3 regions of the Sporosarcina sp. Y1011 genome follow, and region 1 is predicted to be linked to each of the others. Evidence: riboswitches for the same ligand, from Rfam matches in the RefSeq annotation. Region 1 holds a riboswitch; each other region holds the start of a gene.
The links. A riboswitch is a leader RNA that binds a small molecule or an ion and turns the genes downstream of it on or off. The one in region 1 is predicted to bind S-adenosylmethionine.
Positions count from the first base shown of each region.

Region 2: it holds a riboswitch for S-adenosylmethionine, as region 1 does, so the genes downstream of both, AC25Y5_RS12890 (methionine biosynthesis PLP-dependent protein) here and mtnK (S-methyl-5-thioribose kinase) in region 1, are expected to answer to the same signal.
Region 3: it holds a riboswitch for S-adenosylmethionine, as region 1 does, so the genes downstream of both, AC25Y5_RS04020 (O-acetylhomoserine aminocarboxypropyltransferase/cysteine synthase family protein) here and mtnK (S-methyl-5-thioribose kinase) in region 1, are expected to answer to the same signal.

Region 1 covers NZ_JBYHFP010000030.1:1,140-11,878, forward strand. Annotated here, with positions in the region: gene AC25Y5_RS18385 (2,3-diketo-5-methylthiopentyl-1-phosphate enolase) at 1-305, opposite strand, end outside; gene mtnK (S-methyl-5-thioribose kinase) at 305-1,507, opposite strand; SAM riboswitch class I at 1,581-1,683, opposite strand; gene AC25Y5_RS18395 (glycerol-3-phosphate dehydrogenase/oxidase) at 1,900-3,567, shown strand; gene AC25Y5_RS18400 (GGDEF domain-containing protein) at 3,653-5,062, opposite strand; gene AC25Y5_RS18405 (excalibur calcium-binding domain-containing protein) at 5,312-5,581, opposite strand; gene tatA (twin-arginine translocase TatA/TatE family subunit) at 5,859-6,062, opposite strand; gene AC25Y5_RS18415 (gluconate 2-dehydrogenase subunit 3 family protein) at 6,729-7,490, shown strand; gene AC25Y5_RS18420 (GMC family oxidoreductase) at 7,569-9,311, shown strand; gene tatA (twin-arginine translocase TatA/TatE family subunit) at 9,427-9,633, shown strand; gene AC25Y5_RS18430 (choice-of-anchor I family protein) at 10,389-10,739, opposite strand, start outside.
Region 2 covers NZ_JBYHFP010000011.1:58,065-68,803, reverse strand. Annotated here, with positions in the region: gene AC25Y5_RS12935 (carbon-phosphorus lyase complex subunit PhnI) at 1-916, opposite strand, end outside; gene phnH (phosphonate C-P lyase system protein PhnH) at 916-1,512, opposite strand; gene phnG (phosphonate C-P lyase system protein PhnG) at 1,586-2,008, opposite strand; gene AC25Y5_RS12920 (GntR family transcriptional regulator) at 2,134-2,847, opposite strand; gene AC25Y5_RS12915 (hypothetical protein) at 3,826-3,996, shown strand; gene AC25Y5_RS12910 (AI-2E family transporter) at 4,341-5,357, shown strand; gene AC25Y5_RS12905 (methylated-DNA--[protein]-cysteine S-methyltransferase) at 5,392-5,916, opposite strand; gene AC25Y5_RS12900 (ABC transporter ATP-binding protein) at 6,252-6,989, shown strand; gene AC25Y5_RS12895 (ABC transporter permease) at 6,986-7,741, shown strand; SAM riboswitch class I at 7,818-7,924, shown strand; gene AC25Y5_RS12890 (methionine biosynthesis PLP-dependent protein) at 8,002-9,123, shown strand; gene metC (cystathionine beta-lyase) at 9,120-10,304, shown strand; gene AC25Y5_RS12880 (5-methyltetrahydropteroyltriglutamate--homocysteine S-methyltransferase) at 10,350-10,739, shown strand, end outside.
Region 3 covers NZ_JBYHFP010000002.1:368,748-379,486, reverse strand. Annotated here, with positions in the region: gene AC25Y5_RS04055 (aminotransferase) at 1-790, shown strand, start outside; gene AC25Y5_RS04050 (CoA-acylating methylmalonate-semialdehyde dehydrogenase) at 1,182-2,726, shown strand; gene AC25Y5_RS04045 (aminotransferase) at 2,766-4,124, shown strand; gene AC25Y5_RS04040 (hypothetical protein) at 4,204-4,329, shown strand; gene AC25Y5_RS04035 (sodium/proline symporter) at 4,351-5,919, shown strand; gene AC25Y5_RS04030 (hypothetical protein) at 5,916-6,401, shown strand; gene AC25Y5_RS04025 (glycerol-3-phosphate acyltransferase) at 6,494-7,123, opposite strand; SAM riboswitch class I at 7,267-7,382, shown strand; gene AC25Y5_RS04020 (O-acetylhomoserine aminocarboxypropyltransferase/cysteine synthase family protein) at 7,507-8,796, shown strand; gene AC25Y5_RS04015 (homoserine dehydrogenase) at 8,910-9,896, shown strand; gene AC25Y5_RS04010 (BCCT family transporter) at 9,935-10,739, opposite strand, start outside.

The DNA of each region.
Region 1 (10,739 bases):
AATTGTTTGCCAAAATCCAAATCGATTAATTCATAGCCTTCAAAAAAAGAAAGCTTGCCGTAGACAGTCGTGAAAATTGCGGGAAGATCTGCCGAATAGTTAGCGGATGGATAAAAGATCTTCACCGTATCCTTCACTTCCCCTTTTTCCACAGAAACGACTTCACCTTTATGGTGCTTCAATTGCTGCTGTTCAAGATGCGGAATATCTGTCCAAGACCCAATTGTGAGCCCGAGTGCATGTTGCTCCGCTATTTTTTCTTGCTCTGGATGTGTCGGAAATAGATAAGTGGCTGTAACTCCCATTAAAATTCCTCCTTGTGACTACTGTCGATGAACCAGCTCTCCAATTCTTCCAAAGAGCGTATTGTGTGACGGTTAAGTATCAAATACTTCCCGAGCTCCAACACTTTTTTCCTTCTGGTCATGCGTTTTTCTTCATCTTCTTCATAATTTAAATCGTCAATTTGTGCAATACCGATGGAGCGACGGACCAATTCGCACCCTGCATACCCCAGCATATCGGTAAAGTTCTCTTCCATTACATGCGTCAGGAAGCCGTCGAGTTGTGTATAAGGTTCATTGGATTCTTCTCTCCAAACTTTTGCGAATGTATCGGCGTACGCATACCAAGCTTCCCGCGCTTGTTCATAGCGCTTCGTTTGAAATTCAGGGTGTCCGATTCCATTTAACAACAAGCTCGCGATAAAATGCCCCATGTCAAATCCGAACGGCCCAAAACAAGCAAACTCGGTATCGAATACAACTGTTTTGTCTTCTCCCATGAAAATGGCACCACTATGTAAATCGCTATGGATGAGCGCATCCGCTTTCGTCATGAACTTATGTTTTAATTTCGCCACTTCCAGCTTTAACTGGTGGTCTTGACTTAGAAATAATACATCATTTTTCAAGCCTTCTTCAAAGAAATTGCTGTCATGCAAATTGTATGGACAATCGAAAGAGAGCTCTTCCGTCATTTCCCGCATAGCCGGATTTGTAAAAGAGGCATTCAACTCTTTCTTTAATTTTGGATCCAGGTAGAAATCGGACGTATAAAAAGTGGTCTTCGCACTGAATACACCTATGTCTTTCGCAAATACGGTAGATTCCGTCCCATTATTCAAAGCCGTGCGCCCCATTTCCATCGGATGCATGTCTTCCATCACAACAATTGCCATGATTTCATCCAGAAGATGCACTTTCGGAACAGAACCGGGAATGATGTTATCGTATTCCTGTAATACTTTCGCTTCGAGAACGACCCGGTCGATCGGGATAGGCATTGACTCTCCTACAATCCTCGCATAAGGTACAGCCTGCTTGAGTATCAAGCTCTTCTGTTCCCCCGTTAATCGATAAACATGATTTATCTTCCCATCACTTACTTCCGTCACAACAACTTGTTCTTGTTCACTAAAGAAGCCACGCTTTTTAACATACTTCACGATTTCATCGATTTCTAAAAATGCATAGGTTGCTAGTTCCTGATGACTTGATGTATTCATGTTATTTCCTCCTTATGTACTGTCTATGATGATAAAAAAACCCCTTCAGTTAAGAAGAGGTTTTTCACACAACTTCTTATCTTTCAGCATCAATGCTGTAAGAATTAGCACCGTGCTCAATTGAGTCGGTTGCCGGGCTTCATGGGGCTTTTCCCTCCGCCTGCTCCTGATAAGAGTATATTTATTATTTTTAATTACCATTAGATTCGCACAATGTTATATGAAATTATAGCATGCCTCTTACTAATTGTCTATGTAATTGAAACCCATCAAATAGTTAAAACACTGACTACATATTGCATTTTCTAAACGTTTTGTAAATCAAGAGATTCAGTTATCAAAATTGTAGTATAATTAATGAACGAATACAATATGTGGAGGCTTTAACTAAAATGACTGAACAATCTAATGAGTTACAAAAAAGTGAAGTACTTTCAACATTACAAGCGGAAGAATTTGATGTATTAATCATCGGGGGCGGCATTACGGGGGCTGGAATTGCCTTGGACGCAGCCAGTCGCGGCATGAAAACAGTGCTTGTGGAAATGCAGGATTTTGCTGCTGGGACGTCCAGTCGTTCTACAAAAATGATCCATGGCGGCTTGCGATACCTGAAAAACCTTGAAGTGAAGATCGTTGCGGAAACAGGCAAGGAACGGGCGGTCGTCTATGAAAACGGACCCCATGTGACGAAGCCCGAGTGGCTGCTTTTGCCGATTTATAAGGACGGCTCCATGGGTAAATTCAGTACCTCCATCGGATTGCGCGTCTATGACTTTTTGGCAGGCGTGAAAAAAGAAGAACGAAAGAGTATGTTGACCAGAGAAAGAGCTTTGCATGCGGAGCCTAAACTTAGGGCTGAAGGGTTACTTGGCGCTGGCCGTTTCGTTGAATACCGATCGGATGATGCGAGACTGACGATTGAAGTGATGAAAGAAGCTGTCAGTCAAGGCGCTACTGTATTCAATTATACAAAAGTGACTGATTTTATTTACAATGAAGGAAAAGTTACAGGCGTATCCGTGGTTGACCAATTAAATGGCAAAACTAGTGAAATACGCGCAAAAACAATTGTGAACGCTGCCGGACCATGGGTAGATACATTGAGGGAGAAAGACAACTCCTTGGATTCAAGGGAAATACGTTTGACGAAGGGCATTCATCTCGTTTTTGACCAAAGTGTATTTCCTTTGAATCAGATTGTTTACTATGACACGCCAGATGGCCGGATGGTGTTGGCGATCCCACGGGATGGGAAAACGTACGTTGGGACGACAGACACTGACTACAAAGGGGATATGGTTCATCCCCGAATGACCGTAAGCGACCGCGATTATTTGATGGACGCCATCGCACTCATCTTTCCGAAGTTAACCATTGCGGCGAGTGATATTGAATCCAGCTGGGTTGGGCTACGGCCTTTGATCAATGAAAAAGGTAAAGGGGCATCCGAAGTTTCAAGAAAAGATGAAATTTGGGAATCCGCTTCCGGGTTACTCACCATTGCTGGAGGAAAACTGACGGGCTATCGAAAAATGGCGGAAACGATTGTAGATGTCGTCGCTTCAAAACTCAAAACAGATACAGGAACAATATATTCTTCGTCCAGCACGAAGAATATGCCCATTTCAGGCGGACACGTCGGAGGTTCCCGTAACTTTGAAACGTTCATGTATCGCAAGATCAAACAAGGCATACAACTCGGATTAAATCAGGAAAGAGCGCAGTCCCTCGTGAAAAAATATGGCTCAAATGTAGATATCCTTTTTGATTTATTACAGAAAAACGAGCAGGCGGCGCAGGATTCTGGGCTACCCGTCTACCTCTATACGCAAGTTCTTTACTCGATCACAGATGAATTCGTCCGTACGCCCGTTGACTTTTTCTGGCGACGTACAGGCGCATTACTGTTTGACATTCAATGGGTGAACGAGTGGAAAGTGCCCGTCATTGAAATGATGAGCAAAGAGCTTGGTTGGAGTGACGCGCAGAAAGCAGATTTCCGTGCTGACCTTGATACACATTTGCATGATGCGACTGTTCCGGTTGACGGGGAATAATATCAATGGAATCGACAAAAATAGCCTTCTCCAGATGCATTTTGGAGAGGGCTGTTTTTAGATTCGTTTCACAAGCAGTCATGCTTTATCCCACAACGCAAACTTGGTTTTTACCATTCTCTTTTGCTTGATAGAGTGCCATATCTGCAGAATTGAATAACTCCTTAAAATCTATTACTTTCCCTTTTTCATTATCAGCCACCCCAACACTTGCGGTGATCGAAACGAACTTCCCTTCATGTTCCACTTCTATACTTCTAATCGTTTCCGATAGCTGATCGGCTTTCTTCTTCCCGTCTTCCAGTGAAATGTTTTTCAGAATAACGACGAATTCGTCTCCGCCAAATCGACTCATTAGGTCCGTTTCTCTGAAAACCGTTGAGCAATATTGACTAATCTGCTTCATAACAGCGTCACCCACTAGATGTCCATATTCATCATTAATGAGCTTAAAGTTATCGATATCAAATGCGATACATACGATGCTTTCATTGTCCGAGGATGCTTTTTTAAGCCACTCATTCGTGGTACTTTCCAAATAACAGCGATTGTATAGTCCTGTCAAATAGTCCGTGCTGGCTCTTTTTTCAATGGAGGAAAGGCCATGTTTAATTTCAAGCTTAAGTGCCGCTAACGCTAGTCCACTTTTAGTAATTTCATTGAGCACGGTGATGTATTCTTTTTGAACTTCATAGCCAAGTAATTTGTCATCCATGAGCTCGCATAAGTCGCATCTTTGTTCTTGTATATCTTTCAATAAATTATAATCATCATAGCTTGCTGCTAAATCCCTGGCAGTGGTGTATGCATCAAATGCTTCCCTAAATCGTTTTTGCGCTGCAAACCATTTACCAAGTAAATAATAACACTGGGCCTTTTCCCTTATAAACGAGTCTAAAATGGGATGATTAATCATCTCATCCACCAGTAGTTTCGATTCAGTTAAACCCCCAAGTCCAATATAAGCATTTGCCATGTTTAATGTGACTCTTAGTTCTAGAATTGGGCTTGCCGGTTGATGTAATTTCGCCATTTCAAGTCCGACTTCAGCCATTTCCAATGCTTCACAATAGTTTTCTTCGACAATGCATATATGACTGTAATTGCTATATCCGTTGCTAACTATATTATAATGTTTTAATTTCTTGCCCAAATGAATGCTTTTTTCGAGTGTCGCTTTTGCATTGCTGTAATCTTTGTTATAGGCATGGAGTAAAAAATACGTATTATATGAATGCAGTTTGTCGGTTTCATCGCCATATTTAGTACATAGTTCTTCATGAGCCTCGATGCTGTTAAAGGCTTCGGTTAAATCACCAATTGAGTAGTAGGCGGCTGCTAAATACGCATGAGCCGCGAGGACAAATTTATATTCATTTAGTCTCAGCCCATTTTCCAACAGATGGTGGCACCCCTCGATTGTTTCTTTGTACTTGCCCTCAGCCCTTAAAGTCAATACATTTTCAAGCAGTAGATCTAAGTCTTCTGTCTCCATATCCTTCTCCTAATTGTCGAATTTTGTAGTTTTTCGTAGACTTTATCCTAATTGTTTTAATAGTTCTATCGTATCATATTGTGAGATATTTTAGAAGTGCAGATAGTAGTTATTTTAATCTAGTGAATAATCAAGTGATTGTTTTTTTAGATTTATAGCTCATTGTTGAACACGGCATGGACAGTGGTGAATAAAAACAGCTCCATTCCACAATTGATGCTGTGAATGGAGCTGTTGTTATTGTTATTCTTATCGCTCACACGCGATCAAATCTTTATCACGATCACTTTTTTTGTTCAGATCATATACAGCTTTGGATACGAATGGAGCGTACTTTGTTTTGCCGCCTACATTTTTAACAGAGGCTGATCTTGCCACGCCGCCTTTATACACCTTGTTCAGTTCAGTGCAATTTTTGTAGCTCACTGCTTTCGGGCTAGCTGCATCTACTTGCAACGCGTTAAATGAGAAACTGATGGCAATTGCGAGTGTAAGTATTGCTGTAAGTATCTTCTTCAAACGAACGACCTCCTATTCCATAATTCTATATTATCAGCTTTCAAGCTGTATAGAAACCCTTATAAAGGGAATTCGATATATTTCTGGAATTTTTGTACTTTTAACTAAACCTTGATGTCCAATACCGTCTTAAAGCATGATTATAAAACTCTCGGTTTGTTGGACACTTCATCGATTTGGTTGGTCACCTCACCAATCTCTAACTTGCCTTGTCATCAAAAAAAGAGCTAGCGTCAAATACAAATTGTATTTGATGCTAGCTCTTTTGGATTAGCGATTATATTTTCTTTTTCTCTGTTAATTCTTTGTCGTCTAATTTGAATTCATCAGTGACATCATCGACGATGTCTTTCGTTGAATTCTTAAATTCTTTTAGTGTTTGTCCAACAGCTCTTCCTAATTGAGGCAATTTAGCTGGTCCGAAGATGATTAACGCAATCACTAAAATTATAATTAAACCGGGTACACCGATGTTTGGCATGAGTTGTTCCTCCTTTGAATTGTGGTGCATTTTATTCAGGTACGTACATCAGTATACCACTTTTTACACCTCGTGAGCTAAAAATCCCTCTTCATTTGCTCACTTTCTTTATTATGACCTGCTGAATACAAGAACGCTGATTTCAAATAAATGGATGAATAGAATAACAATTAGAAAAATTGAATCCTATTATCAGGGATACTATGAAGGTCACAGCTACACTATTTAGCCGTTTTCTCAACTCCGTTAAATGTTTGATAAGCGTATATTTTCTTTCACGCTTTTCATCACCCATCTATCCTTTTTAAGGTTAATTGGTATCAAAAAATGGTAACTATAGTTTTATTTCACAAAAAAAGCTTGAATTCATACTATTTAGATACCAAGTGTAGTAGAATTAGAGTCGCTTAGACCCACCCGAATAGTATACATGCCAGTATTGATTTATAAATAATACGACGCTTACTCGTAAAAAATATAGAAGAATGTAATGACTACCTATATTGAAGGGCTACAATTGGGGATTCAGACATTTCACCTATTTTTTTGTAGAGGTGCTTTATTATGATCTCTTGGACTGGGAAAAAGTACATAATTTGTGTTTCACTGTTTAGTTAGGTAAATAATTAGTTGTCGTTTTAATACTTTGAATTTGGAGGTTTTATCATGTCAGAAAAAGAAAAGAAGTCCTTTGAAGGTAAAAAGTCTTCGAGACGTTCATTTTTAAAGAATTCAGGATTAACGGTAGGCGGACTGGTTTTGGGTGGTGCTGTTGGTACCCTGTTGAGCAACGATTCAACAACAACCACAACAGCGGTGAAAGACTCAAGCACGTCCAAGCAGGCAGAAAACCTACATGTCGCTTTAATGTACTTTACGCCTGAGCAATACCGAACTACGGAGGCCGCAGCGGAAAGAATTTTCCCTAAAGACAAAAACGGTCCTGGTGCTAAAGAATTATTAGTTGCTTATTATATTGACCATCAATTAGCAGGTGCTTGGGGAATGGGCGCAAAAGAATACACATCAGGACCTTTTTACCCAGGAGAGCCGACTCAAGGTTATCAAGGTCGCCAAAACAGACAACAAATTTTTGAAGTAGGACTAAAAGGTCTTATGGATCAAAGTGTAAAAAAATACGAAAAAGCTTTCGATAGACTTTCAGCTGAAGAGCAAGACGCAATTCTTACTGAATTTGCTGAAGGAAAAGTAGAGTTAAAAGGAACAACTTCTACTGCCTTTTTCAACACTTTACGGTCTGCAACAATTGAAGGTGCATACTCAGATCCTTTGTACGGCGGTAATGCAGGTATGGAAGGTTGGAAGATGAAAAACTTCCCTGGTCACCAAATGAGCTTCTTAAATATTATTGAAGAAGAATTTGTAGTAGTAGAACCGATGGCATTAAACTCACAACATAATCACTAATCAGACGTACCCAAAGATAGATAGCCCAATAAGGAATTTGTAATCATTTAGAGCTTTACGATTGAGGAGGAAATAGTAATGGTGAAAAAATTACCGAAAACAGATGTAGTTATTATTGGTGTTGGTTGGTCCGGCGGTATTATCGCTTCCGAGCTGACAAAAAAAGGACTTAAAGTAGTTGGTTTAGAAAGAGGGAAAGACCGAAAAACAGAAGATTATTACATGGCGCATGACGAACTTAGATATGCGGTTCGCCATGAAATGATGCAAGACCTTTCAAAAGAAACAATCACTTTCCGTAATCATGACAAAATGCGTTCTCTACCGATGAGACAATATGGTTCGTTTTTACTTGGCGTAGGTGTTGGTGGTTCAGGAGCACACTGGAATGGTCAGAACTTCCGTTTTCTTCCTTATGATTTCGAACTGCGAAGCAAAACCATTGAAAAATATGGAGAAGGTAAAATTCCAGCTGATATGACCATTCAAGATTGGGGCATTACATATGATGAAATCGAGCCCTACTACGATCAATACGAAAAAATGGCAGGGATTTCAGGAGAAGACAATCCTTTAGGCGGGAAACGTTCAAATCCATTCCCAACTCCTGCGATGAAAAAAACACAAGCTATGCAATTGTTCGATAAAGCAGCAAAAAATTTAAAACTTCATCCATATGTTCAACCGTCTGCCAATCTATCAGAAAACTATACAAACCCTGATGGAATTTCCAGAGTGGCTTGTCAATATTGTGGATTTTGTGAACGCTTCGGTTGTGAGTACGGTTCAAAAGCAGACCCTAACGTTACTGTAATACCAGTAGCAAAAGAAACTGGAAACTTTGAAATCCGAACGCATTCAGAAGTACGCCGTATTGTACACACAGGAGGTAAAGCTACTGGCGTAATCTATACAGATATGACAACAGGCGAAGAATTTGAACAGCCAGCAGATGTTGTTGTATTAACAGGCTATGTCTTTAGTAACGTTAGACTTCTTCTACTTTCAGAAATTGGCAGACCTTACAATGCAACTACGGGTACTGGCGTAATCGGGAAAAACTATGCCTACCAAATCAGAAAAGGACGCGCAACTGGATTCTTTGACGAACAAAAGTTCAATAACTTTGCAGGTGCAGGCGGCTTAGGGATGATTGTAGATGATTACAATGGCGATAATTTCGACCACACTGATTTAGACTTCATCCACGGCGGGATGATTATCCTTGGACAAACAGGACAAAGACCTATTGCCAATAACCAAATCCCATCGGGTACTCCGACTTGGGGTGCTGAGTTTAAAGAAGCTTCTTTAAAATATACAAATGCGTCGTTAACGGTTAGTGGCGAAGGAGCATCAATGGCTTACAAACAGCATTTCCTTGACCTCGATCCTACTTATAAAGATTCATTTGGTGATCCACTGGTTAGGATTACCTTTGACTTTGAAGACCAAGACCGTGCGTTGACTAAGTTCTTAGCAGAGAAATGTGAAGCTATCTTAAAAGAAATGGGCGCAGATCATATAGATACGAGTAAAGAGCTTGGCCCATATAACGTTGCTGAATATCAGTCTACTCATAACACGGGTGGCGTAATCATGGGCGCGGATCCTGAAACTTCTGCGGTCAATAACTATTCTCAGATGTGGGACGTAGACAATCTATTTGTTGTCGGTGCTTCTTCATTCCCGCAAAATGCTGGATACAATCCAACAGGTACAGTGGGTGCATTATCTTACCGTGCTGCCGAAGGGATTCTCGCGTTCTTCGAAAAAGGCGGTCAGTTGGTTGAAGGAAAAAGCGAAAACCAATTAGTCTAATCTTCAAATTGAAAGAGTCATTTACGATTGGAATTGTATTGTTCAATTTTTAATGGTTTGGCAAAACTCTTTCTCGTATTCGTGCATCCTATCATCTAGATAAGGAGGAATTACCATGCCAAGTATCGGCTTACCGGGTTTAATACTCATTTTAATACTAGCTCTCGTCATCTTCGGTCCTTCCAAACTACCTCAATTGGGGAAAGCGGTTGGAGAAACTTTAAAGGAATTTAAAACTTCTACTAGAGATATCATCAATGATGAAGAAAAAGACGAAACGAAGTTAGATGCTAGTGAAACAGACGTTGAAAAGAAAATCTAATGTAAATGGCCAGCTATTCTTTGTGAATAGCTGGCTTTTTTGTATTTAATATGGCGTGGAAATCTTATTGATGCTATAGGGTGTACGCTGGAGTGTTTCATTATTGAAAGTGATTTTGAGATGTATGGACTGAGATTATAATGTGATTACTATTTGATACTAATTTCATTGAAGAAAGACACACTACAGGATGCAGTTCTAATCCCCAATAACGAAATGTGCTTTCTTAAAGAGACCATCCAGCGAAGGCGCGACTTCGTGGTAGCCGAAGCGATAAGACTGAAAGTGCACTTCTTTCCGGCTTAGCGCGGGAGGCATCCACAAAGCACCGAAGCGGTATTAGCAGGGTCTCTGTTTCATTCCATCTATAGATTCTGTTGTTAAATGCATTCACTCGATTTATCACACTATAGGTTGCAAATCTAATCCCCAATAACGAAATATGCTTTCTCACACCTACCATCCAGCGAAGGCGCGACTTCGTGGTAGCCGGAGCGATAAGACTGAAAGTGATTTTCTTTCCGGCTTATCGCGGGAGGCATCCACAAAGCGCCGAAGCGGTATTAGCAGGATTTCTGATTCTATCCATTTCTCTTTATGCTTTCGTTGGACACTTCGAAGTGTTGGTTGAAAACCTCCTTGTTGATTGGACACAAAAAACCAGACAATCCCCAAATTGTCTGGTCTCCATTAAGCGAATTACCCGATTCGTATCCCACACAGCCTACCTAACACTTAATCATCTACAGCTGATGTTACTTAAGTTTAGCCCCATCAAATTCATAAACCGCAACGGTTCCTGACATTTCGTGTGTTGCTGCTAGTAATGCGTTACCTGTTGGACTTTTAGAAGCTGGGATGAATCTTAAGCCTTCAGGCGCTACATCCCCTGCAACTTCTTTCGTGAAGTCACGGCTTGTTACAAACGTCACATACTCAGGGCTTGATGGATTTGTAAGGTCATAAACCATAATACCGCTGATGCGTTCTAACGCGATGAATGCATACGTTTTCCCATTGATTTCTCCAGTTGTTACCGATTCCGGTTCTGGACCTTTGCTGTTACTGCGATCATCCACATCTACATTGTCGTTACTTATGTTAAA
Region 2 (10,739 bases), on a different contig from region 1:
TGGCAATTGCCTTTGTTTCATTCTGTCCGAAACAAATTCCATAACCTATCTCAAAATCAATTTCTTCCCGATCATTATCTTTTTGGCTTGAAACCGGAACGAACGCTTCCACTTCCGTCACTTTAATTTCACCGATATAAAAATCATTTTCTTCGTCATCTGTCTTATCTGTTGGATACCCAATCGTTAATGGCAACTTACCAACACGCAGTTCTCCAACTGTCGGATGTACTGGACCGTATCCGCGAATTGCTGCATATCCAAGAGAAGTGACAGTTCCCGTTTGTCCTCTCGTTAACACTTGCAATCTTTCACTGCGTGTTGTCGGGAACTGGATACTTTGTTTTGTCACATCAATCGGTTCCGTGTTGTCGTCTTCTACTTCGGAAAGTAATTTTTCCTTTCGAAGGTAATCAACTACCTTTGGCAACGAAGTTAAACTGGCTTCATCTATCATTGTATTTTCTTCATTCAAAAATTGGTCAAGCCATTCTTTCATCGTATTTTTCGATTCATCAATCAAATCAAAGTCCATTAAACGATGCGTATAATCATAGGACGCCCCTAATATCTGACCGCCTGGAATATCCTTGAAACTCGCGGATATTCTTCGTTCTACTGCCATTAAGTCCGTTTCAACAACACGCGTATAATAAGTCCTTGGCAATGTAGAACGGTGAGCACGTAACAGGAACACAGCTTCTTCCATATTCCCTTCCGACTGTTTAATGGCAAGTGCCGCCAAATATTCCGAGTACAGACTACTTTCAGACATCACCTGGTCAACCATGCCGCGCATCGTCGCCATAATCGTTTTTACTTCTAAAAGTTCCTGTGATTGGACCCGTTCAAAGGTGAGGCGTTTTATCGATTCTTCAATCGCTTCTGTTCCACCTTTAACCGCTACATAAGCCATTAAGACACCTCTCGATCGTGAATAATCGTTGTTCTTGGCAGACACATCAGATTGGATTGCCTATCGATTAATATCATATCCACTCCGAGCGGGTATTCTTTATTGGCCTCAGCTCTTGCATCCATCCAATATTCACTACCCGGGATTTCTACGTTTTCTTTATCAGCAATTCCTGGTCCTTCTAAAACGAGATATAGCTCATTTGCTAGCGATTCCGTTTCCATGATAATCGTTGCGGATTTTTGAGGATCCACAAGCGTCCCTTTTTTCGCTTTCGTAAATACATCATGTAAGAATTGTTGCTGATCATCTTGCATAATGAATATGTAATCCGCTTTATGTAAATCCGTCACTTTTGACAATGTATGGGCAGAGAAAAGTGCTTCGATTGAGGCTGCATTTTCACCTATGACATGATAACGAACTTCTGCATCCAGCAATGTAATCGCACTCAGAAGAATTGAATGCGAGCAAAATCCTCGGTGCCCCTTCCGTTCACTGCCTTCACCAATCCTTTTAATCGTTCCTGGTCTCGACATACAATGAAGGATTGTTCGAAAAACTTCTTGTGTATCGTGCACTACGTCAATGGCCATCGTTTCACTCCTAAACATGATTTAATAAATCAATTACACCTTGGCGTAATTGCGCCCAGATTTTGAAATGAAGTTAAACGTCCATCATTTCAAAATTAACTTTTGTTTTTAATATGGATGCTTCTTTTAATAGTCTGTTTTCATGAATTCGTTTTTCTTCATCTTCTAATAGCAATGTCCACTTTTCAGTCTCAACCAAGTTTGCTTCATATGCTGCATCGATAACGGCTAACTGGTAGGAGAATTCTTCTTCATCGCCCACGATAATTCCGATGCCTAATGTATTATTAATCTGAACCTTTGTTTCGGTCACAAGTACTTCTCCAAGGTAAAATAGTGATTTTTGGGCCGTCTCTCTCAACTTGACCATCGCTAACGCTTGTTGTGGGGTAGCTAAAACATGAATATCGTAGTTACGTTCAATTTCATTTACCAATTCTCTTGTAAAATTACGTGAGCCATCGATAATTATGTTCGTTCGTTTGCGTCGATTCATCATCTCACTCCTTCACAACCTCATCTTATCTTGTTGCCAAGTGGCGTGATGTTAAGTAATTATTAAGGAATGTAAATGCAAATTAACAAAAAAAAGCCCCTGTCAAATTGACGAGGGCTTGTTCTTCATTCATTCGCAATAACGTATGTAAACAAGTCACTGCGGTATATGATTTTTGTATATTCTAGCACGTTTTTTTGAATGGCATCTACACAATCACTTTGAATAATTAATAAAGGAACTAGCGAAGTACACTCGAGAAGAGTTCGCTCGACACTCGTCGGAAACGAAATAGTTACGTAACTTTTACTACTGACAAAATCAGTAAATCCTTGATCTTCGTAATAGGAAAACATTGACTGAATGTGGTCGCCCTCTACTTCTATTCGAGGAAAAACAGATTTTGCAACGTATGAAATATGGAGCGCTAACGGCTGTCCGTCTATGATCCGAAGTCTTGAAACCTTAAATACTTCATCCTCCTGCTGCACTTGCAACTTAGCAAAGATACTCGGATCATAGGCGATTTTTTCACATCCCAAGTTTTGGGTTACCAGTTCATATCCAGCACGTTTCATTTTTTCACTAAAGCTAGAACTTCCCGACAAATGCAATTCAATTTGCTGCAGCTTAGGTTTTAAAAACCTACCTTTTCCTTGTTGCGAATATATATAACCCATATCTTCCAATTTCAAATAGGCATTCCTGACTTTGATCCGCGGTACTTGGTAGTGGTCTGCAAGTTCATTTTCTGATGGAAATTGGTCATTCGCTTTATATTTTCCTAAAACAATATCTTGAATGATGTCATCGATTATGATTGACTCAACACTTTGCATCAATTTATTTCCCCTTTATAAAAGTAGTAATTAGAGTGAGACATTAACGAGCATATTTTATATTAATGCTTTCACGGCTTTTTATTAACCAAAAATAACCAGTAAATAACTTAATTAAACACTGGATACTACGTGTATAGTTGTCTTTGGATCGCTTTGAATTGAACAACTTCTATACCATTATCGAGATGTTTTGATAAGTAGGGATGCGACTTCGTCGCATCCCTACTTAATTTTTTCGGTAATCGTATTGTGGTTGTTCATCCGTCGCTCTCCAAAAACACAAGTACAAGAAGTTCCGAAGCTTTTCTGGACGAAAGAATAGCTCGCTTCTCACCTGGAGAGAAGCGGCCAAAGATACAATTTTTGCCGCTCAAGCCTTCTACTATCGAATCTCTTTTTTTAGTTTAAGGAAGGGTCGCTTTCTTATAGAGAAAAGCAGAGAATACAATGTACGACGTGCTTATGTGCCCGAAATTATATCTTCGGGCACTTACACTCTCTATAGAAAGGCAACTATTCCTTACTTTCAGAGCAACTGCATTTTTCACTTGAATATTGTAGGAACGCGACAGGCTATTATTCACAACAGGATATCCGAAAAGAGTGTGGCTAGAAGTGACGGAGTCACTTCTAGCCATCCTTGCCTCTCGGTAAAACTGTCGTGATTAATTTGCCGAAAGCGGGCCGGAAATAGTCCAGTAAAAATGGCTGATATCAAGCTCTTCTCTCTAGCTTTTTATACAAATAAATAGTTAATCAACAGACGTGGAATGGGTTATTAGAATTTCTTTTTAATAAAGGATCAAAACACATTCTAATGGTACAAGTATACACTATTCATCCTAAATTCAGCTTAAGTTAACAGGATGTCACCTATCCTATTGATCATTCCATTTATTAGTTAAATATATCCTACATGAATCAATTGCTTTTGAGCCATATTAAAAAGAATCAATTAGTAAAGGAGGTATCGGCATGAAAAAAGATGATAGTAATAAATTGAATAAGGGTAAAACGTTGTCCGAAAAAATTAGAACAGGAACCATTAATGAAAATGGCATTCATGAAGAGTTATCTCTTGATTTTGCTACTCTTGGTGATCGAAAAAAGGCAATGGTTGATTTATATCGTTCTACGAAAAAGTAAATGTTGGCAGAACAAAGTAAAACCATCCTTGTTAGATATGCAAGGATGGTTTTCTGTTATTTAATGAAGGTAAAGGAGGTATAATGCAGTTGCAACATTCTGAGCTTATTGAGTAGCCATTTCCACTCATTAAAACATGCCCCAAAATTTCATTTATTGCTCGATGTATCATATAATTAATCAAACACTAAAGGGAGGTAACCTAATTGGTTTAAAACTCCTTCGCCTAGATAATACATATTCTTTTACGAGTGAATGGTAAACTCTATTATTTATGTCAATACTAATATGAATGATAGGAAGATTTATCACTTCAAACTAATAATGAAGGAGCTACAGTTCAGATGAGTGGATTATTTGATATTTTCGAGAAAAAGGGACCCCGTCGTATTATTATCTTTGCTTTAATTATTTTAATTCTTTTCAGCGTCAGAAGTATGATGAATATAATCTTACTTACCTTTATTTTCGCTTTCCTCATGAATCGACTAGTTGAATTTACGGTCAAACGAGTGCGCCTAAACCGGAAGGTGTTGGTGATTCTACTCTATTCAGTAATCGTGAGTTTATTAATGTTTGGTATTGTAAAGTATCTGCCTTTAATCACAATGGAAATCAGTCAAATTATTAAGCGCATTACCAACTTCTATGCTGAGCCTCATGACAATGTTTTGCTTAACTATTTAGAATCCATCATTTCTACCAATCAAATCGCTGCCTATTTGGAAAACGGTTTTTCGTTTCTGGTAAAATATTTTTCCGATATTAGCAAAACGAGTATTCAAGTGTTGCTTGCTTTAATTTTGAGTTTGTTTTTCCTATTGGAAAAACCACGCTTAATAGAATTCACCAGCAAATTTAAAGACAGCAAAATAGCTCCTTTTTATTATGAAATCGAATTCTTCGGAAAAAAGTTTGCACGCACATTCGGTAAAGTAATTGAAGCTCAATTCATTATCGCAATTGTTAATACGTTTTTAACGGTAATTATATTAATTGTACTTGGATTCCCACAAATAGTTGGTTTGACAATAATGGTTTTCTTCTTAGGCCTTATACCGGTAGCAGGCGTGATCATTTCACTGGTGCCTTTAACTTTAATTGCCTTTACAATCGGGGGAATACTTAAAGTTGTTTATGTCCTTATCGCGATTATGATTATTCATGGAATTGAAGCGTATATATTAAATCCAAAACTGATGTCCTCCAAAACCGACTTACCTGTTTTTTACACGTTCGTTGTACTTATTTTTTCTCAACACTTCTTCGGTGTCTGGGGTCTGATTATCGGTATACCAGTGTTTGTATTCCTGCTTGACGTACTCGATGTAACCAATAAAGAAACGGTGATAAAGAGATAATAATACAATCTCTTTATCATTCGCCTTTCTTCCACTACCATTGCAAATGATTTTCCAGTCGAAGTAATTGCTCTTTCATCTCTAAACCAGCACGGAAACCGCCCAATTTCCCATTTTTAGCAATGACACGATGACAAGGTACGGTCATTAATACCGGATTTGCGCCAATCGCAGTTCCGACTGCACGGACCGAACTTGGCTTTTGTATACGTTCAGCAATATCTGAATATGACACAGTCTGGCCGTATGGGATTTCTTGCAATGCATTCCAGACTGATAATTGAAAAGGCGTACCGTGAAGATCCATCGGCAATGAAAATTCTTTTCGCCGCCCCTCCAAATAATCAATCAGTTCAACTGCATACGGCTGCAAAACGTCGGCGTCTTCAATTAGAATATGGTCCGAAATCCGTTTCTTCACCCATACAGCTAATTCCGCGGATGATGCATTTAAAGAACCAACATAACAAAGCCCTTTTGTTGTCGCTGCGATATACATGTTCCATTGTGCGTGACTCAGAAGTGCCCAATACACTGCAGTTTCAGTTTTGCTCTCCATCATTGCACCTCCATACGATTAAACCAACCGAGTATCTCATATTGGAAAAAAACGGGGTCCAAACTCAAAACGTTTGGACCCCTCTCTTTTTTAAAAAAGTCGTCTTGTTCAATACATATACGTTTTAAACCAGCATTAAGTTTCATTGGTTAAAAGTCTACTTTACAGTTCAAGGAATAGTAGAAGCCACAATATAGTCGTCACTATAGCACAAAACGCTATATGAATAGTACTAAACATTTAATGAATTATAAGAGCTTGAATCAATGTTCCTTGCATGAATACAGCCCTTAGATTAGAATCATTATTAATAAGAAGATCTAGGAGCGATTAGCATGTCCAATTTATATGAACCTGCATTACATTTTTATAACGTTGACTATTCCATAGGGGATATACATATTTTAAAAAACGTGACGGGCTCCTTCCCAAAAGGCAAAATTACGACACTCGTCGGTCCTTCGGGAGCGGGAAAGACAACGTTGCTCAAATTGTGTAATGGATTGATATCCCCCACTTCCGGGGAAATTTATATTCATGACAAACCCATTTCCACCTATGAACCTGTTGAACTACGGCGTCATGTCGGCATTGCACTTCAGAGTGCACCAATGATAAAGGGTACTATTTATCATAACTTAGCACTGCCCCTAGAACTTCAAGGTAAAAAACTGCCAGAACAAGATGCAGTTGAAATTCTAGATGATGTCGGCCTCGACAAACTATTTCTGCACCGAAAAATCGACGAATTATCAGGCGGACAGCGTCAAAAAGTATCAATTGCCCGTACATTGATCAATAAATCGGAAATCTTATTGCTCGATGAAATCACCTCTTCTTTAGACCGATCGTCATTAACTGAAATCGAGGAATTAATCGTCAAAATCAATCGGAAATATGGTACAACAATCATCTGGATTACACATAATCTGGAACAAGCCTTATCAATTGGTGATTACACATGGGTTGTTATGGAAGGGCAAATCATCGAAACCTGTGAAAGTAACTTATTAAAATCATCGACGAATGAATTTGTGAGGCAGTTTGTAGAAGGAGGGGTATCCTCCGTATGACTTATTTAACATTAGCCATCACCCTTATATTCGTTATCATTCCCCTTGTATTATCAAAGACGCTCCGTTTAGGATTAGAAAAGGACACAATCATTGCAACAATCCGGTCGATTATACAGCTTCTCGCAGTCGGATACATTCTTAAATTTGTCTTCGACTCAGAAAATATTTTGTATATCGTGTTAATGGTTACTTTGATGATTGTAGCTGCGACACAAAATGCCAGAAAGAAAGGGACAGCTATCAAGGGAATTACATGGAAAATTGCAGTCACCTTAATTTTCGTTGAAGTGCTAACCCAAAGTATTTTACTAGGCTTCCAGATTGTACCCGCAACTGCGCAATATATCATTTCAATTAGCGGCATGATTATCGGTAATTCGATGGTATTGTCAATCCTTTTCCTTAACCGCTTTACGGCAGAGGTTGAAACGCATCGCGACGAAACGGAACTTATCCTGTCACTTGGGGGAACGCCAAAACAAGCCATTCATAGACAACTGATCAATTCAATCAAAGCTAGTATGATTCCGACAATCGAAAGTCAGAAGACGATGGGATTGGTTCAACTGCCTGGTATGATGAGTGGTCAAATCATTGCGGGAGCTGACCCGATTCAAGCTGTTCAGTTTCAATTGCTGATTATCTTTCTCTTATTAACGACCGCAGCAGTAACCAGTGTCTTACTCGGATTTCTATCTTATCCTAGTTTGTTCAATCAACGAATGCAGCTGCTTCGCGAAAGGCATTAGGAATCTGGTTCTTGTTTTATTATTCATGCCATGGTAGAATAATCTAAATTGTATATTCAAATAATTTCATATATTATTCTTATCACGAGAGACAGAGGGATTGGCCCGATGACGTCTCAGCAACCAACCTGTATAGGTACGGTGCTAAGTCCAATAGGTATCTATTTACCTAGAAGATAAGGAGATTGACTTCGACATTTCGAGGACCCTCTCCTTATAGAGGGTCCTCTTTTTGATTTTAAAAGGAGAGAGTGAATCCAATGACAAGACGAAGTTTGGAAACAATACTAGTACAATTAGGTAATAACAGTGATCCGAAAACTGGTTCTGTGAACCCACCAATCTATTTATCGACCGCCTATAAACACGAAGGATTAGGCCAGTCAACTGGCTATGACTACACGCGGACGAAAAATCCGACCCGTTCCATTTTAGAAGAAGGCATTGCAGATTTAGAGAGCGGTGATGCTGGTTTTGCATGTAGTTCAGGGATGGCTGCGATTCAGCTTGTTTTGTCACTTTTCCGTCCCGGGGATGAATTGATTGTTCCGGAAGATATTTACGGGGGTACTTATCGCCTATTAAAGCAGTATTCCGATGTCTATTCAATCGGAACAACATATACGAATTTTACTGATGTCCATGAAACTGAGAAATTGATAACTGCGAAGACAAAAGCCCTATTTATCGAAACACCGACAAATCCACTTATGCAGGAGTTTGATATACGTCAATACGCGAAACTCGCCCGAAAGCATAATTTATTACTGATTGTCGATAACACATTTTTAACGCCTTATTTCCAAAGACCAATTGAACTAGGCGCAGACATTGTTATACACAGCGCAACGAAATACATCGGAGGACATAACGATGTCCTTTCCGGCCTTGTAGTCGCAAAAGGCGCGGAGCTCTGTGAAGTATTGGCAACCAACCATAATGCTATCGGTGCAGTTCTGTCACCTTCTGATTCATGGTTAATCATTAGGGGACTAAAAACACTGCACTTACGAATGAAGCAACATGATGCAAATGCAAAGATCATCGCAAATTACTTGAAGAGCGAACCAAATGTAGCGGACGTTCTCTATCCAGGGAAAGGCGGTATGCTTTCTTTCCGCTTGCAAAATAGTGAATGGGTTGGACCTTTCCTAGCGAATCTAAAACTTATTACATTTGCTGAAAGTCTCGGAGGCGTGGAGAGTTTTATTACTTACCCAGCAACACAGACACATGCGGACATACCACGTGAAGAACGAATACGACGGGGCGTTGACGATAGTCTTTTACGTTTCTCAGTCGGAGTGGAAGAGGTAGAAGATTTGATTGCGGATCTAAAGCAAGTGTTTTCAACATTAAAAAGCGAGGTGCTTCAACAATGAGTCTCAATAATGAACGATTACAAACGACACTTATACACGCATCGACACGTGGAGATTCCGAACGGAAAACGGGTGCAGTGAATGTACCTATTTACTTATCTTCAACATTTCATCAAGAAAGCTTTGACGAATTCGGGCCCTATGATTACAGCCGTTCTGGTAATCCAACGAGAGATGCATTGGAAAAAACAATAGCCTCATTGGAAGGCGGTGAACGCGGATTAGCATTTGCTTCTGGGATGGCTGCCATCTCCTCCGCTTTCATGCTCCTTTCTTCAGGTGACCATATCGTTGTTACTGAAGATGTCTATGGCGGTACATTCCGATTTGTAACCCAAGTCCTACCAAAGTTCGGTATCGACCATACATTTGTTAATCTGGCTAATTTAGAAGAAACCGCTAGTGCAATCCGGCCGAATACAAAAGTAATTTATGTAGAAACACCTTCCAATCCTCGATTGGGTATTACGGATATTGCAGCCATTGTCGAACTTGCAAAAGCGAATGACTGTCTGACGTTCCTCGACAACACATTCATGTCGCCACTATACCAACGCCCCCTTGATCTTGGCGTTGATATCGTTGTTCATAGCGCTACGAAGTTTCTATCTGGACATAGCGATATTATTGCCGGTTTGGCAGTGACGAAGGATGAGGAGCTTGGAAATCGATTGGCGTTTATCCAGAACTCTTTCGGCTCTATATTGGGTGCTCAAGATTCCTATTCGTTAATTCAAGGGATTAAAACGCTTGGAGCTCGTCTAACTCAGTCATCCTTATCGGCTCAAAAAATCGCCGTATATTTGAATGAACACTCTTTAGTGGAAGAGGTATTTTATCCGGGGTTGGTAAGTCACCCAGGTTACGAAGTCCATGCGAAACAATCAACTAGTCCAGGAGCGGTTCTGTCATTCCGTTTGCCAGATAGAGCTACAGCAAAAGCATTTGTTGACAATGTCCGTATACCTGTTTTCGCTGTGAGTCTAGGCGGGGTTGAATCAATCCTTTCTTATCCTGCTACGATGTCCCATGCTGCTATGCCGAAAGAAGAACGGGAGAAACGTGGGATTACGGATGGCCTACTACGTTTTTCTGTAGGCCTTGAACATGTGGACGACTTGATTGAAGATTTTGAGCAAGCACTGAAAAAAGCATATACCCAAGTTGCAGTACGTAATTAAGTACTCGTAAAAAAATACTAGTTAATGAGAAAGAAGGAATATAAATTGACAAAAACAGTAGAAGAACGAAATGAAATAGTTGCACCATTCAAAGCGGATCACGTCGGGAGCTTCTTACGCCCGGAGCGTCTAAAAAAAGCACGCCTTCAAAAAGATAACGGTGAAATCACTGCCGAAGAATTACAGACAATCGAAGACGAGGAAATCACAAAGCTAGTAGAAAATCAAAAAAAGGCCGGACTGAAGACTGTGACAGACGGAGAATTCCGTCGTAAATGGTGGCATTTCGATTTCCTTTCCGGCTTCGATGGCGTTGAATTTTACGAAACTGATAAAGGTCTTCAATTCAATGGCGTTCAAACGAGAGCACACGGCATCAAAGTGACAGGGAAAATCGGTTTCAGCAATCATTATATGATTGAACATTTCAAGTTC
Region 3 (10,739 bases), on a different contig from region 1:
ATCTATCGAAGAATATAATATTCAACGTGCCCAGGAGTTTGAAGAGAAAATTATTTGGGAGCAGAAAGAGACGATTGCCGGGATTATTATGGAGCCACTTATTACGGGCGGCGGTATCTTAATTCCACACCCAATCTATCTTGAAAAAGTTCAGGAAATCTGTAACCGTCACGGAGTCTTGCTCATTGTTGATGAAGTGATTTGCGGATTCGGTCGGACTGGGAAAGCGTTTGGCCATCAGCACTTTAATTTGAAGCCAGATATTATTACGATGGCGAAAGGACTAACGAGTGCTTACCTGCCATTATCTGTAACTGCAATCAGAAAAGACATCTACGAAAAATTTGATACAGGCGAAGAAAACAGTCATTTCCGTCATGTGAATACGTTTGGTGGAAATCCTGCTGCTTGTGCAGTCGCATTAAAGAACCTAGAAATCATGGAAAGAGAAAATCTTTTTGATCGATCCGCTGAACTTGGTGAGCGACTGCTAAAAGAGCTAGCTAGCTTGAAAGACCATCCATTCGTTGGCGATATTCGTGGCCTCGGCTTCCTTCTTGGAATTGAGCTTGTTGAAGACAAAGAAACGAAAGAGCCTGCATCCAACGCCCGTGTTGCGAAAATCATCGGGGATTGCAAGGCAAATGGGCTCATCATTGGCAGAAATGGTGATACCGTCGCAGGCTTTAATAATATCCTGGCGCTGAGCCCGCCGTTGTCTTGTACCGATGAAGACTTTGATTTCATTATCGCAGTTATGAAGAAGGTATTTAAGGCAAACGAAGCTTGATATAGGTATATAAGTTGGACATATGAATATAGCGTAGGCGAGCCTAACTCCGATAATTACTGGAGTTAAGGCTCGCTATTTTTTTGATGTTGATTATCTGAACCCTAGACTGTGTACTGATTAATCTAGCGTAGGAGTCTTAAATAGGGAGGTTTCCTCTCGTGCAGTAGTCAAATATGTTGATTGGAGTAGGTGTTGTAATTGAACTACTTTCAATTTTGGACAAAATGTATAGTCAATGTGGTTTTGATTTTACAAAACGTAAAGCAGAAGTCAAAATTTCTATTAATATACTGATAAGGCAAAGCGGAATTCAGTTTAGCAATTTTAAATGCTCGAAAGGAATTGTGTTATCAATTTTTAAAAACGAAAACAGGGGGTTAATTAAATTATGAACAAGCTAGATCGTGTTGTAGGCGAAAAGAAATCGGTGGACAAGATATATCATTTTATAGGCGGGGTGAAATCGGAAGGGGAATCTGAACGTTATGGACCTATTTATAACCCGTCCACAGGAGAAAAAACTGCTGACTGTCCTTACGCAACAGCTGCAGATGTGAACCAAGCCGTAGAGGCTGCAGATAAAGCTTTTAACACATGGAGGAAAACCCCCGTTGCAAAAAGGGTAGAAGTACTATTCAACTTCCGGACGTTGCTAATTGATGCAACTGATGAACTTGCTAGAACGATTGGGCAGGAAAACGGAAAAACAATTTCGGATGCAAAAGGAGAAATTAGCCGTGCAATTGAAGCGGTCGATTTTGCAATTAATGCACCGCATCTATTAAAAGGCGAGCATTCCACTGATGTAGGCGGAAGCATTAACTCCTTCTCCATTAAACAGCCGCTCGGCGTTGTCACATGTATTTCACCCTTCAATTTCCCGGTAATGGTACCGGTTGCGATGACAACAATGGCACTTGTATGCGGAAACTCTGTTGTATTAAAGCCTTCTGAGCGCGTACCAAATTCTGCACTGTTCATATCGGAGCTTTGGAAAAAGGCGGGGCTTCCTGCTGGGGTATGGAGTGTGGTGAATGGTGATAAGGAAGCGGTGGATGCGTTAATCACACATCCAAAAGTGATGGCAGTCAGTTTCGTCGGTTCCACAAAAGTGGCGGAATATATTTATGAGGAAGCCAGTCGACATCATAAACGGGTAGCCGCATTCGGTGGTGGGAAAAATCATATGATCATCATGCCTGATGCTGATATCGATTTTGCAGTTGACTCTTTCCTAGGGGCTGCGTATGGAGCGGCTTCTCAGCGTTGCATGGCTCTGTCTGTCGCGATGCCTGTTGGTAAAAAGACGGCCGACATATTTGTCGAGAAGTTAATAAAAAAAGTAGAAGAGTTGAGAGTGGGTTCGTATGACGATGAACAAGCCGACTTTGGGCCGGTCATCACACAACAATCCAAAGAAGCAGTACTCAAATCGATTGAAAACAGCTTACAAGAAGGGGCAAAACTCTGTGTAGATGGCCGTAATCCCGACGTAGGCAAAAATAGCAATGGGTACTATTTAGGCGCGACTTTACTGGACAACGTTACACCGGATATGGAGGTTTATCGGCAGGAAGTGTTTGGACCGGCAAGGATAGTAGTTCGTGTAAACAATCTGGGTGAAGCGATTGATTTGGTAAACGGACATGAATTTGGAAATGGGGTCACGATCTTTACGCAGAATGGTCCTGCAGCCCGCGAATTCACGGAGAAGGTCGAAGTCGGCATGGTAGGTGTCAATGTACCAATTCCGATTCCAGTAGGCTATCACAACTTTGGAGGCTGGAAGCGTTCAAAATTTGGTGAAAGTCATATGTTCGGACCGGATACTGTTCGATTCTTTACGAAAATTAAAACGGTGTCAGAAAGATGGCCAGAAACTACAGACCATAAAAAAGGTGTTGCATTCGACTTCCCAAGTAATCGGAATTGATTTGTTACTACTTATTGATAGAGAAAGAGGGATAAGAAAATGACAAAAGTGATAAAGGATACATCATCATTAGTTGAAAAGGATCGTCAAAATATATGGCATCACATTTCCGCCTACAATGAAAAGAATCCTCCGATGATCGTCGAAAGCGGAAAAGGGGCTTGGATCACCGATCATAAAGGTAATCGTTACTTGGATGGCATGTCTGGACTCTGGTGTGTGAACGTCGGATACGGGCGTGAGGAACTCGCGAAAGCTGCGTATGAACAGATGACAAAACTGGCCTATGCACCTATGACTCAAAGCCATGAACCTGCCATTGAGCTTGCTGAAAAGTTGAATGAAATGCTCGGAGGCGATTATGTATTTTTTTATTCGAATAGCGGATCTGATGCAAACGAAGTGGCATTTAAGCTTGCACGCCAATACCATCAGCAAAATGGGGAACCGTCACGTTACAAATTCATCTCACGTTACAGGGCTTACCACGGTAGTTCTATGGGCGCGCTCTCAGCCACTGGTCAAGCTCTACGGAAATATAAATATGAACAGCTCGTTCCAGGTTTTCTGCATATTGCACCACCTGATAATTACCGTAGGCCGGCAAATCAATCGGTTGAAGAATACAACATACAACGTGCGCTAGAGTTTGAAGAAAAAGTTATTTGGGAGCAGAAAGAAACAATTGCCGGGATTATTATGGAGCCTCTTATTACTGGTGGCGGAGTCTTGATCCCACATCCGATTTACTTGGAAAAAGTTCAAGAAATCTGTAATCGCCACGGCGTCCTTCTAATCATTGATGAGGTTATCTGTGGATTCGGACGAACTGGGAAAGCATTTGGCCATCAGCACTTTAGCGTAAAGCCGGACATTATTACGATGGCAAAAGGGCTGACAAGCGCGTACTTACCGCTATCTGTTACAGCTGTGCGAAAAGATATTTACGAAAAGTTTGACACAGGTGAAGAAAATAGCCACTTCCGTCATATCAATACTTTTGGCGGGAATCCTGCAGCTTGTGCCGTGGCATTGAAGAACCTCGAAATTATTGAGAAGGAAAGCCTTATTGAACGGTCTGCCGAGCTTGGTGAGCGTCTTCAAAAAGAGTTGGCAAGCCTAAAGCAGCACCCGTTTGTTGGTGATATCCGCGGTCTCGGTTTCCTCTTAGGAATTGAACTAGTTGAAGACAAGAAAACGAAAGAACCTGCTTCCAATGCACGTGTCGCCAAAATTATCGGGGAATGCAAGGCAAATGGACTTATTATCGGGAGAAATGGCGATACGGTAGCTGGTTTTAATAATATTTTAGCACTCAGTCCGCCATTGTCCTGCACTGACGAAGATGTAGATTTCATTATTGCTGTTGTAAAGAAAGTGTTTAAAGAAAACGAATGATACAAATGGGTAGAGGTGTGTATTCACCTCTGCTTCCTATTCTGATGAAAGTATAACTTTGTGATTAGGAGGTGACGATTTGTTCAATTTACCAGCGGAAACATTTTGGTGGATTATTCCATGGCCATTCATATGGGTTGGACTAGCAGTGTTTATGTATTTTAAGATGAAAAAAGAAGATGATGAGGAAGAAAATAATAGTTAAAAGGGGGGTGTTGCCGTGAGTATGGATGGAATAATTTTTGTAGTCTATTTAGCAGTTCTTTTAGGGATCGGTCTTTGGTTCTCACGTAAATCTGCAGAGTCCACAGAACAATATTTACTTGGAGGCAGGTCCCTTGGCCCAGCGGTTACTGCGATGACGATGCAGACTACCGCAATGAGTGGTTTTATGTTTATGGGTGCACCTGCAATGGCTTTCCAATATGGATGGTACGCTGTGTGGTATGCCATTGGTGATGCGGGTGGGTCGATTATTAACCTTTCCGTTTTGGGGAAACGGATGAGAAGAATGTCTGAAAAATTAGGAGCACTTTCTCCGATTGAATACTTGGAAAAGAGATTCGAAAGTGCCAGCGTACGTGTTGTAGGTTCCATTATCTCCATAGTCTTTCTTTTTGGATATGTTTGTGCTCAATTTATAGCTGCGGGAAAAGCGATGTCAACACTTACTGGCTTTTCATATGAATTGTCATTGGTTATTGGTGTTAGTGTCATTATTATTTATACAGTGGCGGGCGGTTATTTGGCTGTTGCGTATACGTCTTTTATACAAGGGATGATTATGGTGCTTGGAGTGGTTGGTATCGGGTGGTTGGCTTATTTCCACGTAGGCGGCATATCCGGACTAAATGCCTCTTTGGCACAAATTGATCCTACTTATTTAAGCATTTGGGGGAAAGGCTTAGCCTTTTATGGCCAATGGGGAGTCGTATTGGGTGCCATTCTAATTTACTCAATTGGTTATATGGGGCTCCCGCACGTTGTAGTTAGACATATGTCGATGAAAAGTACTAAAACGGTCAAAGGGGCGGTTTTGATAAGTGCTATTTGGAACCAGTTCTTTATCTTTGTTCCATATATTTTAGGACTTATCGGAATTATTCTATTGCCTAATATCGCTGATCCAGAAATGATAATAACGGAATTAGCCTATACTCTTTTCCCTGGTATTTTTGCAGCACTTCTCTTGTCGGCGATTATGTCAGCCGTCATGTCTACAGCGGATTCTATACTGATGCAGGCGGGCTCCATTCTTTCCCGAGATGTCTACCAACGGTTCATTAATAAGAATGCGAGTCAGAAAACAATGGTACTTGTCTCTAGGTTGTGTATACTAGCGGGCGGAATTGTCGGAGTTGTTGTTGCTATCTATGAACCACCGTCGATTTTTGCTTTAGTTGTTTTTGCTTTTGGCACACTTGCAAATAGTTTCCTTGTACCTTATGTTGCTTCTGTTTATTCGAAGAAGGCTAATTATATCGGTTGTTTATGTGCCATGATTGGCGGAGCGTCTACTAATATTCTTTGGACTTCGATGAGTTTGGAAGGTCCGACGGGGTTACACCCATTCTTAGCGGGCTTGTTAGTATCAATCATTGGGATGATTATTGGTAGCCGATTTGGCAGCAAGCCATCCCAAGAAATACAAGAAGTATTTGAGGAGTCGAGAAGAAAACGCATATTTACAAAAGAGTTTGACCGGAATATCTCCCGAAGTCTAGCTCCTGAAGCTAAAAATATCTCCAAATTTTTAGCGAAAGAAACGGAAGGCTACGAGCGTGGTTACTCATGAATGCAATACTAACTCAAGATGTAACGTTTGAAAAACAGGATATCCTTCGTGGGTTTCAAAAAATCGATAGGCGGGCAGAAATTCATATAAGTCAATTGATATACTATCCCTACTACTTTTTTGAGTTCGAAGTATACGCGAAAAGTTTACTAGCGTTTAAAGGGAAAATAGGCTGTACAGTTGATGCCCTCAGCGGTAAGGGGGCAATAGTGGATGTACAACCTAAATTTTCAAATAATCATATTGAAATGGAGCAAATACCAACTGTTATGGTTAGCGAGGATGATGCAAAAAAGATTGCAGAGAAATTTGTATTTGATCATACATCGTCGAAAGCTAAATTTATCACAATTCCTAAAATTCAACTGGTGGGCAGTGCACTCTTTCATCGGCCGTTTTGGTTAGCGGAGTATGGTCAAGAAGGACATGCGCAACGTCAAATGATTTTTGACGCGATTAGCGGAAGTTACCACCCTTTATAAATTAGTTTCAGTGGTTTCAATATTACCTTGAAGTTCCATTACTCTTTTTAATCATTAAAAACTGAGAACCTTCAAACGAGGGGTTCTCAGTTTTAAGATGCTTTCTTTTTGAAAACTGCAGAAACCTGTTTCTCGCTACGGTTTTTCATCCGACGGAAATTCTCGATATGTTTCCAAATTGCGATGCCGAATAAGAATACTGCCGCTATAATGGGCCAGTATCCATCTGCCCAAACTGCCATCGCGATGAGCGTCACGTACAGCATCAGCACGCCAAACACGAGAAAGTCTGTTACAAGCGCCACGATGACAAATAATGCAAAGCCAATGAGTCCAACCTGCCAGTCGATGGCGAGCAGTACGCCAATAATCGTGGCGGTTCCTTTACCGCCGTTGAACTTCATATAAAACGGGAAGTTGTGCCCAATCACGGTTGCAGTACCCGCGAGGAATAATAGTAAAGCTACAATTTCCCCTGGAAGTCCGGCATTTACAGCAAAGTATCGTACAAATAGGACAGCTACTGCACCTTTACCGATATCAATTGCAGCAACAAGTGCGCCGAATTTTTTCCCGAGAACGATTGTGGCATTCGAAGCACCGGCATTTTTCACCCCGGTATCTTTTAGGTTAACGCCCGAAATTATCTGTGCGACAACCGATCCATGCAAGCAACCGATGGCATATCCCGAAACTAGTACACTTGTAATCCATAACCACATAACCATTCCTCCAAAACATTGGTAAATTAATTGTAACATTAGAGGTAAACGCAAGGTTCAGAAAAATTATTTAATAATCTCTTGACTTTGTCTCGCGATATCTACTATACTATGTCACAAGATGGAAAACTGAATGATACAAACTCTTATCAAGAGCGGCGGAGGGAATAGGCCCTGCGATGCCCGGCAACCGACAAGCGACCAGCTTGTAAAGGTGCTACTTCCTACAGGTCGGTTCGAATGATCTGAAAGATAAGGGGAGGAAAAAGCGAAAGCGTAACCCTCTTCTTAAGCGAAGGGGGTTATTTTTTATTTCCAAAATACCCCCAGCGCCTCCGCAGATCACAATCAATTCCATCTAAAAAACTTTGGAGGTAATGACTTTGACAAAACTTAAACCTGAAACACTTCTTCTACACGGTGGACAAAAACCCGATCCTGTAACAGGTTCTCGTGCAGTTCCTATTCATAGAACCTCATCATTCGTATTTCGTGATACTGAACATGCTCAAAAATTGTTTGGACTGCAAGAAGCAGGCAACATCTATACGCGTATTACAAATCCAACCGTTGCTGTTTTTGAAGAACGTATTGCACTTCTTGAAGGAGGAACGGCGGCAGTTGCATTATCTTCAGGAATGGCGGCTATTGCATTTTCAATCTTAAATGTCGCAGGCGCAGGTGATGAAATTGTCGCGGCGAGCAATTTGTATGGTGGTACGTATAATTTATTTGCTAATACGCTTCCGCGTTACGGCATCAATGTAAAATTTGTCGATGTAACGGATCCTGAAAACTTCCGCGCAGCGATTACAGATAAAACAAAAGCTTTATTTGCAGAAACAATTGGTAATCCAAGTTTACATGTGCTTGATATTGAAGCAGTTGCGGACATTGCACATGAAAACGGTCTACCACTTCTTATAGACAGTACGTTTGCATCTCCATACGGTTCAAATCCAATCGAATTTGGTGCAGATGTCGTGATCCACTCTGCAACGAAATGGATTGGCGGACATGGTACAACAATCGGTGGAGTTGCTGTTGACGCGGGTACGTTTGATTGGACACAAGGACGGTTCCCAGGCTTTACTGAGCCGGATGAATCTTACCATGGCCTTCGTTATGGAATTGACACTGCAGGTGCGGCGTTTGCCACTAAGCTACGTGTTCAATTGTTACGAGACTTTGGACCTTGCTTGGATCCGGATAGTGCCTTTAACTTCTTACAAGGACTTGAAACCTTGCATCTGCGTGTGACAAGACATAATGAAAATGCTATCAAAGTGGCAGAATTCTTGAAACAGCATCCATCTGTTGAATGGGTAACGTATACTGGGAACGAAGATCACCCATCATATGACCTTGCGAAAAAGTATTTGAAAAACGGCTTCGGCTCCATTATCGTTTTCGGCATCAAAGGCGGGCGTGAGGCTGGTCGAAACGTAATTGACAACGTTAAAATCTGGTCGCACGTAGCTAACGTTGGCGATGCAAAATCCTTGATCATCCATCCTGCATCAACAACGCACCAGCAGCTCGGCCCTGAAGATTTGAAAAAATCAGGCGTTACCGAGGAACTAATTAGACTATCGGTTGGTCTTGAATCAGCAGAAGACATTATTGCAGATTTAGCGCAGGCTATTGAAGCAGCAGTAGCTGTAACAGTATAATTTTTGGAAGAAGGATGGCTATGACAATCCTCTTAGTTTGTTACGCCCTATAGCCATTTAAATGAAACTGAAAAATGGGGACTTGTTATTAAGCAGTCCATGGAGGTGGCGAAATGCCGTCAATCAAGGTTGCTCTACTCGGCTTCGGCACTGTAGGTGAAGGGGTTTACAGAATTTTGAATGAAAGAAAGAATGAGATTAAGCAGCAAACAGGCTGCGAAATCGATATAGTTGCCATCCTTGTTCGCGATGTAGCGAAAGTGCGTCTAGCAACACCCGGGGTAAAAGTGACGGGAGACATCCAGGACATACTGATGAACCCGGACATTGATTTCATCTTTGAGGCAATTGTTGGTGAGGAACCTGCCTATACGTATCTTTCAGATGCAATCGAAAAAGGCAAACACATTATAACGGCAAATAAGAAAATGTTCGCGACACATGGTCCGGCATTATTGAAACACGCGGAATTCCGAGGCGTTCAGGTCGGTTATGAAGCAACTACAGCGGGTGGAGTACCAATTATCCGTACAGTAAAAAACTTGTTGCCTGCAGATCGAGTACGACGAGTCAGAGGGATTTTAAATGGAACCTCAAATTTCATCCTGACAAAGATGCGGGAAGAGAAAGTTTCGTTTAAGGCTGCACTTATTGAAGCACAAGAGCTTGGTTATGCGGAAGCAGATCCGACTGACGATGTTAGTGGTAAAGATGCTTTTCGAAAACTGATGATTTTAAGTGCACTATCATTTGGTGCCCAGCCTGATTGGAGAGACATCCCGACTGTGGGAATCGATGGAGTTAAAGCTGAAGATGTTGCAGAAGCGTTAAAAGGGAAACTTCGTTATCGGCATATCGCGGAGATTTCAATTGATGAAAAGGGTGTCTTGCGAGGAAGTGTGGGACCGGTACTAATTGGTCCTGACAATCCGTTATATGGAGTCGACGGTGTTGATAATGCAATTATTGTTGAAACTGATTATCTAGGGTCCCTTACTCTTGTAGGCCCGGGAGCAGGCATGTATCCGACAGCGAGCGCATTGATCGGAGACTTCTTATATATGGTTAGACAACGTGAAAAGGTTCTTATCAAAAGTTAAGAAAAAGGCGATTCCATCTCAGGAATCGCCTTTTCAAATCATTTTTTTAGCTTCATTAACTTAGCTTCTACTTTCAAAGCTTTGATAAATGAGATAACCATCAGCAACATGACGAATGAGAATGGCAGCGCCGCGATAATAATGGTGTTTTGCAAGGCCGTAAGTCCACCGACAGAAAGTAAAATGAGGGCAATTGTCGATTGGATGATACCCCAAATGAGTTTAACTGTATTAGGTGGTGTCAACGAACCGTTTGTCGACTGCATGCCTAAAACGAAAGTTGCCGAATCTGCAGACGTAATGAAAAAGGATGCAATCAGTAATATGGCAAATACTGAAACGGCGATAGACAAAGGCATTGCACTAAACATTTCAAAAATGACTAGTTCCGTATCGGCTTTCGCCAAATCGAGAACGCCGCTTTTCTGAATATCGATGGCTGTTGTTCCAAACGCTGAAAACCAGAATGATCCAAGGAGCGTAGGGGCAACAAGTACACCAATCATGAATTCGCGAATGGTACGTCCTTTTGAAACTCGGGCTATAAACATACTGACAAACGGTGCCCATGAGATCCACCAAGCCCAGTAGAAAATAGTCCAGCTGTCAAGCCAACTACGATCACTAGAGTCTAAAGGTGCTGTGCGAAAACTCATTTGAACGAGATTTGATAAATAACCCCCAAACGAATCAGTAAACATATTGAAAATAAGCAATGTCGGTCCCACTATAACCACAAATCCGAGAAGTGCGAGTGCAAGTACTAAATTGGTATTCGACAAATATTTAATACCCCTGCTAAGTCCCGACCAGGCGGATCCGATGAATAGGACAGTAACGACC